DNA from 3 places in the Flaviflexus equikiangi genome. Region 3 is predicted to be linked to each of the others. Evidence: riboswitches for the same ligand, from Rfam matches in the RefSeq annotation. Region 3 holds a riboswitch; each other region holds the start of a gene.
What was found. A riboswitch is a leader RNA that binds a small molecule or an ion and turns the genes downstream of it on or off. The one in region 3 is predicted to bind S-adenosylmethionine.
Positions count from the first base shown of each region.

Region 1: another riboswitch for S-adenosylmethionine. It lies ahead of H2O75_RS03010 (methionine ABC transporter ATP-binding protein); the one in region 3 lies ahead of H2O75_RS01550 (hypothetical protein).
Region 2: another riboswitch for S-adenosylmethionine. It lies ahead of H2O75_RS06645 (LLM class oxidoreductase); the one in region 3 lies ahead of H2O75_RS01550 (hypothetical protein).

Region 1 is NZ_CP059676.1:633,501-638,005, reverse strand. Features, by position in the region: gene H2O75_RS03020 (MetQ/NlpA family ABC transporter substrate-binding protein) at 1-390, opposite strand, end outside; gene H2O75_RS03015 (methionine ABC transporter permease) at 451-1,137, opposite strand; gene H2O75_RS03010 (methionine ABC transporter ATP-binding protein) at 1,134-2,108, opposite strand; SAM riboswitch class I at 2,114-2,201, opposite strand; gene H2O75_RS03005 (aldo/keto reductase) at 2,405-3,214, opposite strand; gene H2O75_RS03000 (HAD family hydrolase) at 3,332-3,973, opposite strand; gene H2O75_RS02995 (ATP-binding cassette domain-containing protein) at 4,294-4,505, opposite strand, start outside.
Region 2 is NZ_CP059676.1:1,412,553-1,417,057, forward strand. Features, by position in the region: gene H2O75_RS06635 (glutamate-5-semialdehyde dehydrogenase) at 1-855, opposite strand, end outside; gene trxA (thioredoxin) at 943-1,305, shown strand; gene H2O75_RS06645 (LLM class oxidoreductase) at 1,377-2,276, opposite strand; SAM riboswitch class IV at 2,510-2,612, opposite strand; gene H2O75_RS06650 (MusI family membrane protein) at 2,733-3,356, opposite strand; gene H2O75_RS06655 (carbohydrate ABC transporter permease) at 3,361-4,275, opposite strand; gene H2O75_RS06660 (carbohydrate ABC transporter permease) at 4,272-4,505, opposite strand, start outside.
Region 3 is NZ_CP059676.1:333,052-337,556, forward strand. Features, by position in the region: one part of gene H2O75_RS01540 (IS3 family transposase) at 1-747, shown strand, start outside; partial or broken gene H2O75_RS01545 (ATP-binding protein) at 790-1,092, shown strand; SAM riboswitch class IV at 1,311-1,427, shown strand; gene H2O75_RS01550 (hypothetical protein) at 1,444-1,854, shown strand; gene H2O75_RS01555 (hypothetical protein) at 1,952-2,488, shown strand; gene H2O75_RS01560 (DUF421 domain-containing protein) at 2,488-2,958, shown strand; gene H2O75_RS01565 (alcohol dehydrogenase catalytic domain-containing protein) at 3,082-4,254, opposite strand; gene H2O75_RS01570 (Cof-type HAD-IIB family hydrolase) at 4,297-4,505, shown strand, end outside.

The DNA.
Region 1 (4,505 bases), 300 kb from region 3:
CGACGTCAGCGTGTCCGAGTAGACGGCGTAGGGCTCGATGTGGACGCCCTCGCCGTGCTCGAAATCGTAGCCGTTCTCTTCGACCTGGACGTTGAAGTAGGGCACGTGCTGGAAGAAGTTCGCGTCCAGTTCTCCGGAGTCGAGGTTGCGGTTGGGAAGCACGTAATCCGAGTATTCGACGATCTCGAGATCGATTCCAGCCTCTTCAGCAAGGTTCTCGTCGATGAAGGCGAGGATATCGGCGTGGGGCACGGGAGAGGCCCCCACGGTCAGGGTGACGATTTCGCCTGAGCCTTCGGTGGTGGTCTCCTCGGCGGCTTCCTCATCGGAGGAGCAGGCGGCCAGGGTCAGAGCAGCGGTTGTGGCAAGAGCAAGTAGTGAGCGACGCATAGGTGTTCCTTTGATTGTGTTCAATATGGTGCGAGTTCGGTCAGCCCGGTACGCGGGGACTCAGCGGTGGTCCACGTACCGGCTGAGCATGTCTCCGAACATCTGCACGATCTGCACGATGGCGGTGATGATGATGACGGTGATGACAAGGACGTCGAGGAGGTAGCGCTGGTAGCCGTAGTTGTAGGCGAGCGCACCGAGGCCGCCGCCGCCAACAGCCCCACCCATAGCCGAGAAGCCGATAATCATGATGATGAGGACGGTGATGGACTGGATGATGCCGGGCAGGGCTTCACGCAGCATGACATCTGCCATGATCCGTGTCCGCGTCGCCCCCATCATCTGAGCGGCCTCAACCTTCCCCGTATCGACCGCAAGAAGGTTTGTTTCGACTAGGCGCGCGAAGAACGGTATCGAGCCGACGGCAAGCGGGAAGACCATGCCCCGCCATCCGATGTTCGTCTGCATGATCCAATCCGTCACCGGCAGAAGCAGGATGAGGAGGATGATGAAGGGGATCGAGCGCCCGATATTGACGATGACGGAGAGGATCTGGTTGACGATCGGGGCGGGCCTGATGCCGGTCTTGGCTGTCGTGACAAGGAGCAGGCCGAGCGGGAGACCGATCAGCACCGTGGCCAGAGTCGACCAGCCGACCATCAACAATGTCTCAGCCGTCGCATCCCATAGAGAATTCTGGATCACAGGCTGGTCTAGCCAGAGAAGCCCATCGAGTGCGAATGTCATGCTGCACGCTCCGATGCATCGATGCCGCGATCGGTCAATGTCGCAACCGTGTGGCCTGCCTTCTCCGACTCGATCGAGATGACGAGACGGGCAATCTGAGAATCGCCATGTGTTTCGAAGGTTCCTGCTGTCACGTCAGCACCCAGCTCAGCGACAACAGCGAGCACGTGGGAGCTGGCCGGCTCACCCGGACGAGACGTGAAGGCGAGATCGATGAGGCTCCTGCCCGGGGGTGGGCTGTCAACGCTCGGCGGTGGCACGATGGCGCGGCCAAGACGCGACGACGTGTCCGCCACGATGTCGCCGACGCGCCCCGACTGGACGACACGGCCCCCCTCGAGCAGAGACACACTGTCACACGTATCCCGCACCACCGCCATCTCATGCGTGATGATGACGACGGTGACACCCGTCTGGTCCCGCACGCTCTTGATCAGAGTGAGAATCTGGTCCGTGGTCTGAGTGTCGAGTGCCGACGTCGGTTCGTCACACAGCAGCACGGCGGGACGTGCGGCAAGTGCTCGGGCGATAGCGATTCGCTGTCTCTGGCCGCCGGAGAGCTGGGACGGATAGGAGTTCCCGCGATCGCCGAGACCGACGAGGTCGAGCAGTTCCTGGACTCGATCGCGACGCTTGCCCCGATCAAGGCCCGCGACTTTCAACGGGTAGGCGATGTTCTGGCCTGCCGTTCGAGCATCGAGCAGGTTTCCGCCCTGGAAGACCATGCCGATCGAGCGGCGGGCTGCACGCAGCTCGGTGGGATTGAGAGCGGACAGGTCCTCGCCATCGACCCACACGTGTCCCTCGGTCGGCCTCTCAAGCGCGGTGAGGCAGCGGATCAACGTGGACTTACCTGCGCCCGATTCCCCGACGATCCCGTGGATCTCCCCCGCGGGGATCGTCAGATCGATACCGTCGAGGGCAACGACCGGCCCCGGGTATACCTTGCGAACGCCGTCCAAGGTGATCATGAATTCCTCCATCGGTCCGGGCGGTAGCACCGAGTTCTCCTCGGTTGCTGCAGCTTCGTCGAGCCCAGGTCTCTCAGCTGCTCTGGATGGTTGTCTCATTAAACATCGATGCTGGCCCGCACCGCCAACTGTCTCACCTGTCGGACCGCGCGGGGCTGTTGAGCATCAAGAAGTCACCAGTGTAGGCGACCAGTGCCCGCACGGCTATGACCCAACCCTCACATGCAACCAGGCAGGTGCAGAGCGAATACTCTCATTACCTCGTCCGATCACTCCGATCGACCGGCAGTCTTCCTCTATCGCTCGTCGTGCGTGGCGGGATCCCACTCTCCGAGAGGACGCTGCGGCAGAGCGGAGATCGCTCGAACCTCCTCAGGAGAGAGCGTCACCTGCACTGCATGAAGATTCTGCTTCCTGCGCTCCTCGTTCGTCGAGCGGACGATCGGGATCGTCCCGATGGCGCGATGCCAGGCGAGTATCGCCTGCGACGGCGTGATTCCGTGAGCATTTGCCGCTGCTTTGACGGGTTCGGCGTCGAAAAGTTCCCCTCCCTTGGATAACGGTGACCACGCCTGGATTGCGATGCCGCGGCGGGTCAGCTCGTGGCGGAGGTCGGAGCGGTGGATACCAGGATCGATCTGGATCTGGTTGACGACCGGGACAAGACCGGTCCGTGACTCGACCTCGTCGAGATGCTCCGGCAGGAAGTTCGAGACGCCAAGGGCGCGGACAAGTCCCTCTTCCTGCAGTTTGGCCATCTCCTCGTACGCCTGGGCGTAGAGCCCGAGCATGGGGAGGGGCCAGTGGATCATCCACACGTCGATGTAGTCGACTCCGAGTTTTGTCAGGCTCTGCTCGAGAGCTCCGCGCACATTGCCATGGTCGCGTCCGCGCAGCTTCGTTTGGATGATGACGTCATCCCGGGCGATGCCGCTGTCACGGATTCCCTGACCGACCGCTTCTTCGTTCTCGTAGCGGGAGGCGGTGTCGATCAGGGTATAGCCAACCTCGATCGCTGCCGTTACAGCCGACGCGGCCTCGTCTCCCTTGAGCGGGGAGGTGCCGAACCCAATGTCGATGGACTCAAAATCTATCTGCGTATTCACGCCTTGAGGCTATCAACCAGCCTCGGCCCACCGCGAGGGCTCATGGCCGCAAGCGGAATCTCCCGCACGACAGACACTCACCTTTTCCCACCGTGGCGTCAGGCTCCAACCAGCGGATCAGAGCAGAGCGGCGAGAACCGATAGTTCAGTTTTGAGGACGTTGACAACTGCGGCACCGGCGCGGGCAGCGGAGGTCGCGCCGGGGATAGAGTCCTCGAAGGCGAGGCAGTGCTCCGGTGCCACACCGAGTCTTCTCATCGCCGCCGCATAGGGCGCCGGATCGGGTTTGCCGGGGAAGGGCTCGTCACCTGTGACGCGGGCAGCGAAGTACTGTTTCGGCAGGCTCTCGATCGCGGGTCCGACCAGGTCAATCGGAGTGGCAGTGACGAGTGCTTGAGGGATCCCCGCTGCCGCAAATGCGTCAAGGAGCTCGATTGCGCCCGGCATGATATCTGGATCCGAATAGACATGTTCGGCCATAAGCCCGGCCACCTCGTCGAAGAGCACCATCGGATCCGCTTCTTGCCCGCCATCGCGGCGCAGAATGTATTGGAGATGCACGGCATGGTCTTCGGTCGATGAGCCGTGCAGAGCGGCCTCATCGTCCTGCGTCCAGGTCCCGCCGCGCCCTTCAACGACGTGACGGGAGTAATCAACCCACCGGGATTCTGTGTCCGTGATCGTCCCGTCCATGTCCCAGAGGATGGCAGCGGGTTCTGAATCGAGTCCGCAGGCGCGGTAAACGTCAACAAGGCTCATAGAGCCAGGGTACGCGACCACCATTCACATATCGACCAGCATGAGAACCCTTGATGAGTCTCCCCACCTCAGCCCAGCGAACAGATCAGCTGATTCTCTACGGCGGTCAACCCAGGTGATCGTGGAAACGCTCCCAGGCGAATTGGCGCAACATACCGGATGACTGGTGCAAGGAACCCTATATCTCGACGATGTCGTGGGCGTGCGTCATGACCGTCTGATCGTGCGTGGCGGCTATGACGCCTGTGCCGTTCTCAGCAAGCATCGTGAACAGGTCCATCACCAAGCTCTTATTAGCATCGTCGAGCGACGCGGTCGGCTCATCGGCAAAGACCCCACCGCGCTTCTTTGTAGAGAGCGCGCGCAATACCGAGCCGCTGTTTCTCCCCTCCCGAGAGGACTCCAGCCTTGTCTGCGGCTCGACCGGACAGACCAACCTCGTGGAGGACGCGGTTGACGCGCGCCTCGGATTCAGCGCGCCGACTGCGTCGCGGGCGCTCGAGTGTCACGTTAAAGGCAACGGTCCGATCAT
Region 2 (4,505 bases), 1.1 Mb from region 3:
GCCCCGCTGGGAAAGTGCGGTGAGAACTTCTGCAGCGCCCGGGAAGTCCCGGTGCAGGAGAAGCGTCTCGGCCGCGTTGCACACGCCCGTTCGGTGCGTCTTCGAGTTGAGGGTGATCGCGATGGCACGATCGATATCGGCATCAGCGTTGATGAACACGTGGCAGTTGCCGACCCCTGTTTCGATGACGGGAACGGTCGAGTTCATGACCACGGACTGGATGAGGCCCGGACCTCCGCGCGGAATGAGGAGGTCGATATAGCCGCGCGCCTTCATGAGCTCCGTCGCGCCCTCTCTCCCCCACTGATCGACGGACGCGATCGCATCCGCCGGGATGCCGACGGATTCGACGGCGTCCCTCATGAGAGACACGAGCACCTCGTTCGTCTCCTCGGCCGCGCTGCCGCCGCGAAGGAGGACAGCATTGCCGGATTTCAGTGCCAAGCACGCCGCATCGACCGTCACATTCGGGCGGGCCTCGTAGATCATGCCCACCACTCCCATCGGCACTCTCACGTTGCGCACGGTCAAACCATTCGGAAGCGTACGGCCGACAACCACCTCACCGACGGGATCCGGGAGCGCCGCAACATCGCGGACCGCGTCCGCGATGTTGGCAATACGCTCGCTCGTCAGAGTGAGACGGTCCACGAGGGCCTCCGTCAGCCCGTTCGCCACGCCCTTGGCAATATCGCGCTCATTGGCCGCGACAATCCGCGGTGCGTGGGCCTCAAGTGCTGATGCGATCGCGGCCAGCGCCGCATTCTTCGTCGTCGTTGACGCGCTGCGGAGAACCCTGGCGGCGCCGCGCGCCTTCGTTGCAAGCTCTCGAACGTCATCTCTCGTGTTCGTCATGAGAGTAAGCGTATAGGGAATTAAACGAAGGTCCACCCCGTTACAGGCCTTGTATCACGAAAGATGACTAGAGAAGGATTGTGAGACATGGCGACCGTCGAGATCACGAAGGACAACTTCACCGACACCGTGAAAGAAGGAACCGTGTTCCTCGACTTCTGGGCAGAATGGTGCGGCCCGTGCCGCCAGTTCGCTCCGACGTTCGAGGCTGCCTCTGAGAAGCATGAGGACGTGACGTTCGGGAAGGTCGATACCGAGGCTGAGCCGGAGCTCGCGCAGAGCTTCCAGATCATGTCGATTCCGACCCTCATGGTCTTCCGTGACGGCATCAAGATCTTCGAACAGGCAGGCGCTGTGCCGGCCTCGGCGCTCGAGGACCTCGTTGGTCAGGCGCAGAAGCTCGACATGGATGCTGTGCGCGCACAGATCGCAGAGCAGCAGGGGAACTAACGCTGGCGTGGCAGAAGGGGGAGCACATTGAACTGCTCCCCCTTCTCGTCGTGCTTACTCGGCGCTTTCTGTTACTCCGCGCTTTCCGCGCTTCGGCGCGCACGCAGGAGAGGAAGCACGCCGCAGACGGTGGACGCGAGATCTGTCGGCAGTGAGCCGGGCAGGATCGTGAACGCGTCTGCCGCGCCGAGATCTGTCCACGACTCGATGTGATCGGCAACGTCGTGGACGGTTCCGAGGACCCGCGCGGCGCCCTCCGCGTACCGATCGGCACCGATAGCCGAGATAAGGTTCGCGCGTTCCTCCGCATCCATCGCGCAACCGGACACGATCATGAAAAGGTCGGAGACGACCTGGAGATCCCGGCCCTGCTCGAGAGCGGCCGAGCGCAGTGAGTAACGGATTTCGCGGGCTGAATGAGGGTCTGCCTCGCGCAGGCGGACCCGATCGAGCACACTGCCGAGTGCCGTGAGATCGATGCGGGACGCTGTTTCACCCGTCAGGGCGACAGTCACGGGCGTACCGTCCCTGTGCGCCGCCGCGATCAGGCTGATAACCGGGCCGAGGTCATCGCCGGTGACGAGAATCTCCAGCCCGACACCCGTGTCCTTGACTGCTTCAAGCGCGGCCTCTCCTACCGAGTCGGCTGTCACCGAAGCGAAAATGGGGCCCGTGATCTTCGATGTGAGCTTGACGCTGGCACGCACTGCGTCGAGACGGCAGTCTCGCAAGTGAAGGTCTGAACGGAGGAGGAAGCTCGAGCCGAGCGTCACCGCTGCGAGACCATCGCTCAGCGCGGCGCTTGTCATCGAGGCGAGTCTTGGAAGGTTGCACGTCTCGACGGGAAAGTCCTCGCCGAAGTCTGATGAGCTGTCGAACACCTCAACGCCGAGGGAGGACAGGTCGATGCTGATAGAGGGGACTTTGAAACTGAGCCGTGACTGTGACGATGATGGCAGTTGGATAGTCATCTTCTGATCCTTGGGTATAGCAAATGGGCTCCCTATGGAGCTGAGTGAAGGTGCATAAAGCGAGGCGGGATGCTTCCCGGGCAGATCTCGTTGGCCGGATCAGGCCATGGACTTATGCCACATAAACATTCGACGAAGTCGGAACGGAGCCGATACGGGGGCAGAATGCCGTGTCGTCTGGGTGTTATTCGTGAATGTCATGATATTTTCCTTCGTGCTCTCCACCGCGGACGGTGCTTCGCTTGCCAAGTAAGGCCTGGTCGTCACCCGGGGCACCCCTCGCACGTGAGGGGTTGTCGACCAGCTAGCCGGGGCTCTCTGCTGGTTCTCTGGACCACCGCCAGAATAACACGAGCTCGGGTCCGTATGTCAAGACACGCCCGCCCAGTAGGTGAGATCGACTGGTGTGAGCATGAGAAAGTCCCCATACCCGAGGGCATGGGGACTTTCATTCGCCTAGAAATTTGCCGAGACCTGCCGCTCGATGAGGAGGTCATGGACGTACAGAGTCGCCGCAGGAAGAATCACCATATTCGCGAAGATCAGGATGGCGATGATGTCCACATTCATGTAAAGAAGCAAAGGCTGAACGCCGAGAGTCGCGAGGCACACGAGCGTGCGAGGGAGGTATCCAATAGCGAGAATCGCCGATCTTTTTGCGACATCGGCGAGCGGCTTCTCTGACTGGCTGATGAGGGGGAAGAACCAGATCGCGAAGCACACGACGAGCACGACCCCCGTCAACGCCACCACCGTGGCCGCCGTCCCGGCTGCACCCAAGTCCATGCGACGAATGGCCCAGATCTCCCACGCCGATACGAGAAACGCGAGGAGGATGAGAAGCCAGACGATTGTTGCCCGGGCGAACGACGTGCGGAAGCCGGTCCAGAACGCCTTGGCGGGCGACGATCCCTCTTCCCGGACCTGCTTGAGCAGGGCCGCGTGAGCGCCGGCAAGTGCTGCGCCGGCGGTCACGACTGGAAGGCTGAAGATCAGAAGCAGCACATTGACGATGATGGTGTCCGTGACGGACACCAACCCGTTGTAGAACTTCGAATCGGGTGCAAGCCACCCTGCCATACGGTCAGCCCTTGACCGAGCCGGCAACGACGCCCTCGATGATGTGCTTCTGCGAGAACAGGTAGAACACGACGATCGGAATGATCGCAAGGACGAGCATTGCCATCATCGCGCCCATGTCCCGGTTGCCGTTGGAGCCGACCAGCATCTGCACCACCACGGGGATCGTCTTGTATCGGGTGGAGAGGCCGATGACGAGATATGGCAGAAGGTAGTCGTTCCAGATCCACATGGCGTTGAGGATCGCGACCGTCACGGTTGTCGGCTTGAGAATCGGAAGGACGATCCGGAAATAGTTCTGGAGCGGTCCACAGCCGTCGATGTAGGCAGCCTCTTCGATCTCGAGCGGAATGGACTTCACGAAGCCGGAGAAGATGAAGACGGACAGGCCTGCGCCGAAGCCGAGATACAGCACCACCATGCCTGCAGGATTGGCCAGGCTCAGCATGTCGGCGATCTTGACGGTCGGGAACATGACCATCTGGAATGGGATGACCATCGAGAACACGAACATGTAGTAGAGCATCGACGTCCACCACGTCTTGACGCGCGTGATGTAGTACGCCGTCATAGCGCTGAGCAGGACAATCGTGGCGACGGATGTGACCGTGATGAGGAACGACCAGAAGATCGCCTCGAAGAAGCCGGTCCGTTCAAGACCTGTCGTGTAGTTCGACAGCCCTGCCCACATGTCGCCCAGTGGGAGCGAGAAGGGGTCGGAGCTGATCGAGAACTTCTGTTTGAACGAGTTGATGATGATGAACAGAATGGGCCCGAGGAAGACGACGACCAAGAGGCATAGGACAACGTAGTAGAAGCCCTTGCGCGCACCGAGCTGCTTCCGGCTTGGATCAGGATTGCCCTTCTTCTCGGGGACCTGACCGTCGAATGATTCGACTGTTTCGATAACCGCGCTCATGCCTCGACCTCCTTGGTTCGTGTAGCTCGCAGCTGAAGGAATGCGACGGCGACAACGATAATGACGAAGATGACGGCCTTGGCCTGGCCTACACCTTCCTGCCCGACTCGGGCAAACATTGTGTTAACGATGTTGAGAGCAACCATTTCGGTCTTCGACTGGGGCGCACCATTGGTGAGCGCGAGGTTCTGGTCGAAGAGCTTGAATGAACTCGACAGCGTGAGGAAGAT
Region 3 (4,505 bases):
GTCGAAGAACAGCACTTGATCGGGGTGCTGGGAGAACTGCATATTGATGACCACGAAGGTGGGTATCGGGTTCTCGCTGATGACCTCCACGACCTCGGCTACGAGGTCTCGGAGCGGCGAGTATGGCGGCTGTGCAACATTGCGGGCATCCAGTCGGTCATTGCGACGCGCAAGCGCCGCTACAGGCAGGCTGGTGCGCCAGTAGGGGATGATCTCGTGGAGCGTGATTTCACCGCGAATGGGATTGACGAGAAGTGGTTGACAGACATTACCGAGCATTGGACCGGTGAGGGCAAGCTCTACCTCTGTGCGTTGAAGGACGTGTGTTCGAACCGGATCGTGGGGTATGCGATTGACAAGCGGATGAAGGCGTCATTGGCGGTTCGGGCGCTTGAGAACGCACTCATGCAGCGCGGCTTCCCGCAGGGCGTGATCGTGCATAGCGATAGAGGGAGCCAGTTCCGAAGCCGGAAATTCCAGAAGGCCCTGAATCGGCACGGGCTGCGGGGCTCGATGGGGCGTGTGGGTGCGTGCGGAGATAACGCGGCCATGGAATCATTCTTCTCGCTGCTACAGAAGAATGTCCTCGACCGACGCCCGTGGCGGACCCGGCAGGAGCTGCGCCTCGCGATCGTGGCGTGGATCGAGGGAAAGTATCACCGCAAGCGCAGGCAGCGAAGGCTTGGGAAGCTGACACCGGTCGAATTCGAGGCCATAATGATGGATGTCGTCGGTCTGGCGGCATAAACCCCGGACTCAACCAAACCTTCAGCAGACCCTAACAAAGGCGAACTCCCTAAAGAGCTGCGCCGTATTCGCCGTTTTAAGCTCATCATCATCGACGAGCTCGGCTACCTTCCCATTGAGCCCGAAGCAGCGAATCTGTTCTTCCAGCTCATCTCAGACCGATACGAGCAGTCATCAATCCTGATCACCTCGAACCTCGCTTTCGGTAGCTGGTCAACGATTTTCCACGACGAGACCATCGCCACAGCCATCATCGACCGGCTTGTCCACCATGCTCAAGTACTGACCACGAAAGGAACCTCGTACCGAATCAGACACCGACAAGAACAACAAAATGTAGACTGAAACTGCTCAGTTTTCGATTGCCGGAAGTGCACCAAATTCAATTGCCGCCGACACCAATGCCGTAGGCCGTAGGCCGAGGGGATTTTCTTCTGTATCTACAGACGGAGTCTTCGTATCCCTTCGGTTCTTACAGTGCTTCGTGGTCAGTGAGATCTTCCGCGCCTCTCTCGCGGAACCTTGACCTTTTCTGTCCGCAGTCCCCGCTAGACTCAAACCACAATCAAGAAGTTCGACGTGAAGCCTCTCAGCTTGTCGACTGGCAACCGCTTATCGCTAGCGGTGCCCCTGGGAGAAGATTGGCCCTCGATCAAAAGATCCGAGTGGAAGACAGCGACATTCAAGGGAAATCTCATGACGAACCCGGACTTTTCTTCGGACAACGACGCCCCTCACATCCCCAGCGAGCTCCTCCTGCGCAGCGAATATATCGGCACGTGTGACGACTATTCGCCAGGGCACAAGATGCACTACATTCGCGGCATCAGATCGGCGGGGAGCGATGACTGGGAAGATGCGGAGATCATCGCCACGACTGGGCACCACATCTGTTTCGCCACGGACAGCGGCATCCACTGGAAGTGGAACCACGATCCGCTCTTCCTGTGGAGCCGGGTCAACCTGGCGCTCCACTCATCAGATGTGAAGGTCAGGTGGTCGGACAGCTTCAACATGCTCAAAATCAGTACCGGAGGCAAAGAGGGAGGCCACTGCATCGGTCTCCAAGGCGGCCCGGTCACGCCCTGTAAGTTCCCGAACGGTTGATGACTCGAAGAAACTGTGCCATATGGCTATGATGTAGGCCACCCGCCGACTTATGTTGGTGGGTGGTTCTCGTTCTAGTCAGCATGATGGGGGATGGGTGAAGACTTTAGGAGATCGGCCGCCGGAATCCCTCCTCGAGGACGTCGTCCACGACAGTGATAAGGCGTGGCGGCGGTGGGCACGATCGGGCGTGCTGGCATTCTTCGCGCTTGTCCTCCTTGCCGCTGCCCTCGGGGCTTTTGATCTCGGAACGCAGCGCACCGCGGCTCTCGGAACGGCCGAAGTTGGGGTGGACTATCCAGTGACAACGCGAGCCGGCCTGGACCTCAAGGTGATCGTCAAGGTCTCCGACCGGGATGGATTGCCCGAAACCCTCCGTATCGAGATCGATCAGGAATATCTCGACATGTTCGAAGATCTCCTGCTCGTGCCAGAGCCCAGTGATCAGACGGCACTGCGGGGTGGGATCGTGCGGTTCGAGTATGAGCTTCCCGCGGGCTCCACTCACGCTCGTCTCTCGATCGAGGGACGAGCCTCGGACCGGTGGGAACCCAGCACGAGTGGAACGATCCGGCTCGTCGGCTCTGACGGCTTCGATGTGGGGGTTCCTGTGACGACATGGAGGTTGCCCTGATGGATATCGTTCTCCGCGCTGCCATTGCCTTTGTTGTGCTTTGGCTCCTGACGAAAGCAGCGGGCAGGGCCACGCTTGGGGAGCTCAGCTCCTTCGACCTTCTCCTCTTCATCACCATGGGGGACTTGATCCAGCAGGGGATCACGGGAGAGGACCGCACGCTGACGGGCGGGCTCGTAGCGGTGGCGACATTCGCTCTCCTTGCCGTGACATTCAACCTCGTCGTGTCCAGGTGGTCAAAAGCGAGCAGGCTCCTCGAGGGTCCTCCCATCATCCTCGTCGCCGATGGTCGGGCACGGACGGGGGCGATGCGGCGCCAGCGAGTCTCTGTCGCCGAGATTCTCAGTGCAGGGCGTCAATCCGGGTACGAGAACATGTCGGACATTCGCCTCGCCGTCCTCGAGCAGGATGGGAAGATCTCCTTCTTCCCCTACACGGCCGAGCACGCGCAATCAGCCGATCAGGAATAGCGTCCTTCCATCGCGCGCAGGTTTTGGCTCGCGATAGTCGGCGGATGGTGGGCCCGGTTGATCTTTCCCCTTCCGTTGCCAACCGGGAGCACCCAGGGGAGGGGCGGTTGTCCGCCCATAGCCTCATGATCTGGGGTCGAGAACGACTTTGATGCAGCCGTCTTCCTTCTTCTGGAACGTCTCGTACATGGCAGGAGCCTGCTCGAGAGGCGCCCTGTGGGTGACGAAGTCCTCGAGGCCGAGCGGATCGGACTCATCCTCGACCAGGGGAAGAAGATGATCGACGTGGGCATGGACGTTGGCCTGTCCCATTCTCACCTGGACCTGCTTGTCGAAGAGAGACAGCATGGGGATGGGGTCGGCCTGCCCGCCGTACACGCCGCTCAGCGAGATCGTGCCGCCGCGCCTGACAAGATCGATGGCGCCGTAGAGAGCTCCCAGCCTGTCGAGACCTGCTGTCTCGAAGACCTTCCGTCCCACCGCGTCGGGCAGGAGGCCGACGATGCTGTGGGCGGCTGTGGTGACGGGGGAACCGTGCGCCTCCATGCCCACCGCGTCGATCACGGCGTCAGGGCCCCGGCCTTCCGTGAGATCTCTGATCTGCTCGACAGCGTCCGAGTCGAACGTGGTGATGCCGTGACGCTCTGCCATGGCACGCCGCTCCGGAACGGGATCGATCGCGTACACGGTCGCCCCGAGATGGGCTGCTATCCGCGCCGCGAACTGTCCGATCGGTCCAAGCCCAAACACAGCAAGGGAATCGCCCCGCTGGACGCCCGCGTAGGCCACGCCCTGCCACGCTGTCGGCAGCACATCGCTGAGGAAGAGATAGCGATGGTCTGGGAGATCGGTGCCGACAGTGATAGCCCCGAAGTTCGCGTGGGGAACACGCAAGTATTCGGCCTGACCGCCGGGAACGGAGCCGTAGAGACGTGAATATCCGAAGAGAGCGGCGCCTGACCCGTGTTCGCGCACCTGGGTTGTCTCGCATTGGGTGACGAGTCCGCGCGAACACATCCAGCAGTGCCCGCAGGCGATCGGGAACGGGATGACGACACGGTCGCCTGCCGACAGTTCCGACTCGGAGCCCGCCTCGACGATCATTCCCATCGTCTCGTGGCCCACGATGTCTCCCTTGTCCATGAAGGGCCCCAGCACCTCGTAGAGGTGCAGGTCCGACCCGCAAATCGCCGTTGAGGTGACCTCGATGATGACATCGGTCGGTTCGTCAAGGGTGGGATCGGGAACGGTCTCGACACTCACGTGCCGCTTGCCCTGCCATGTCACAGCTCTCATCTCGTCTCCTTCGGTAGGTGCCCCATCCTTCCAAGGGTCTGTGTGACGCACAAGACATATCGGACATTCGCTGCTATCTTCCGGGCCGTCTCCGCCTTCGATTTCTATTCTGACGATCCGGGTGAAACCCGTGGCCACAGGGGTTGTGGGCGATCCGTGGGCGGTGCTGGCACCCTCGATTCCTCCCCGAAGATTCCCAGCTTGGGAAGGGGCGAGTCCGGGGGTGGGGCCTGGGATGGTGTCGCACGATC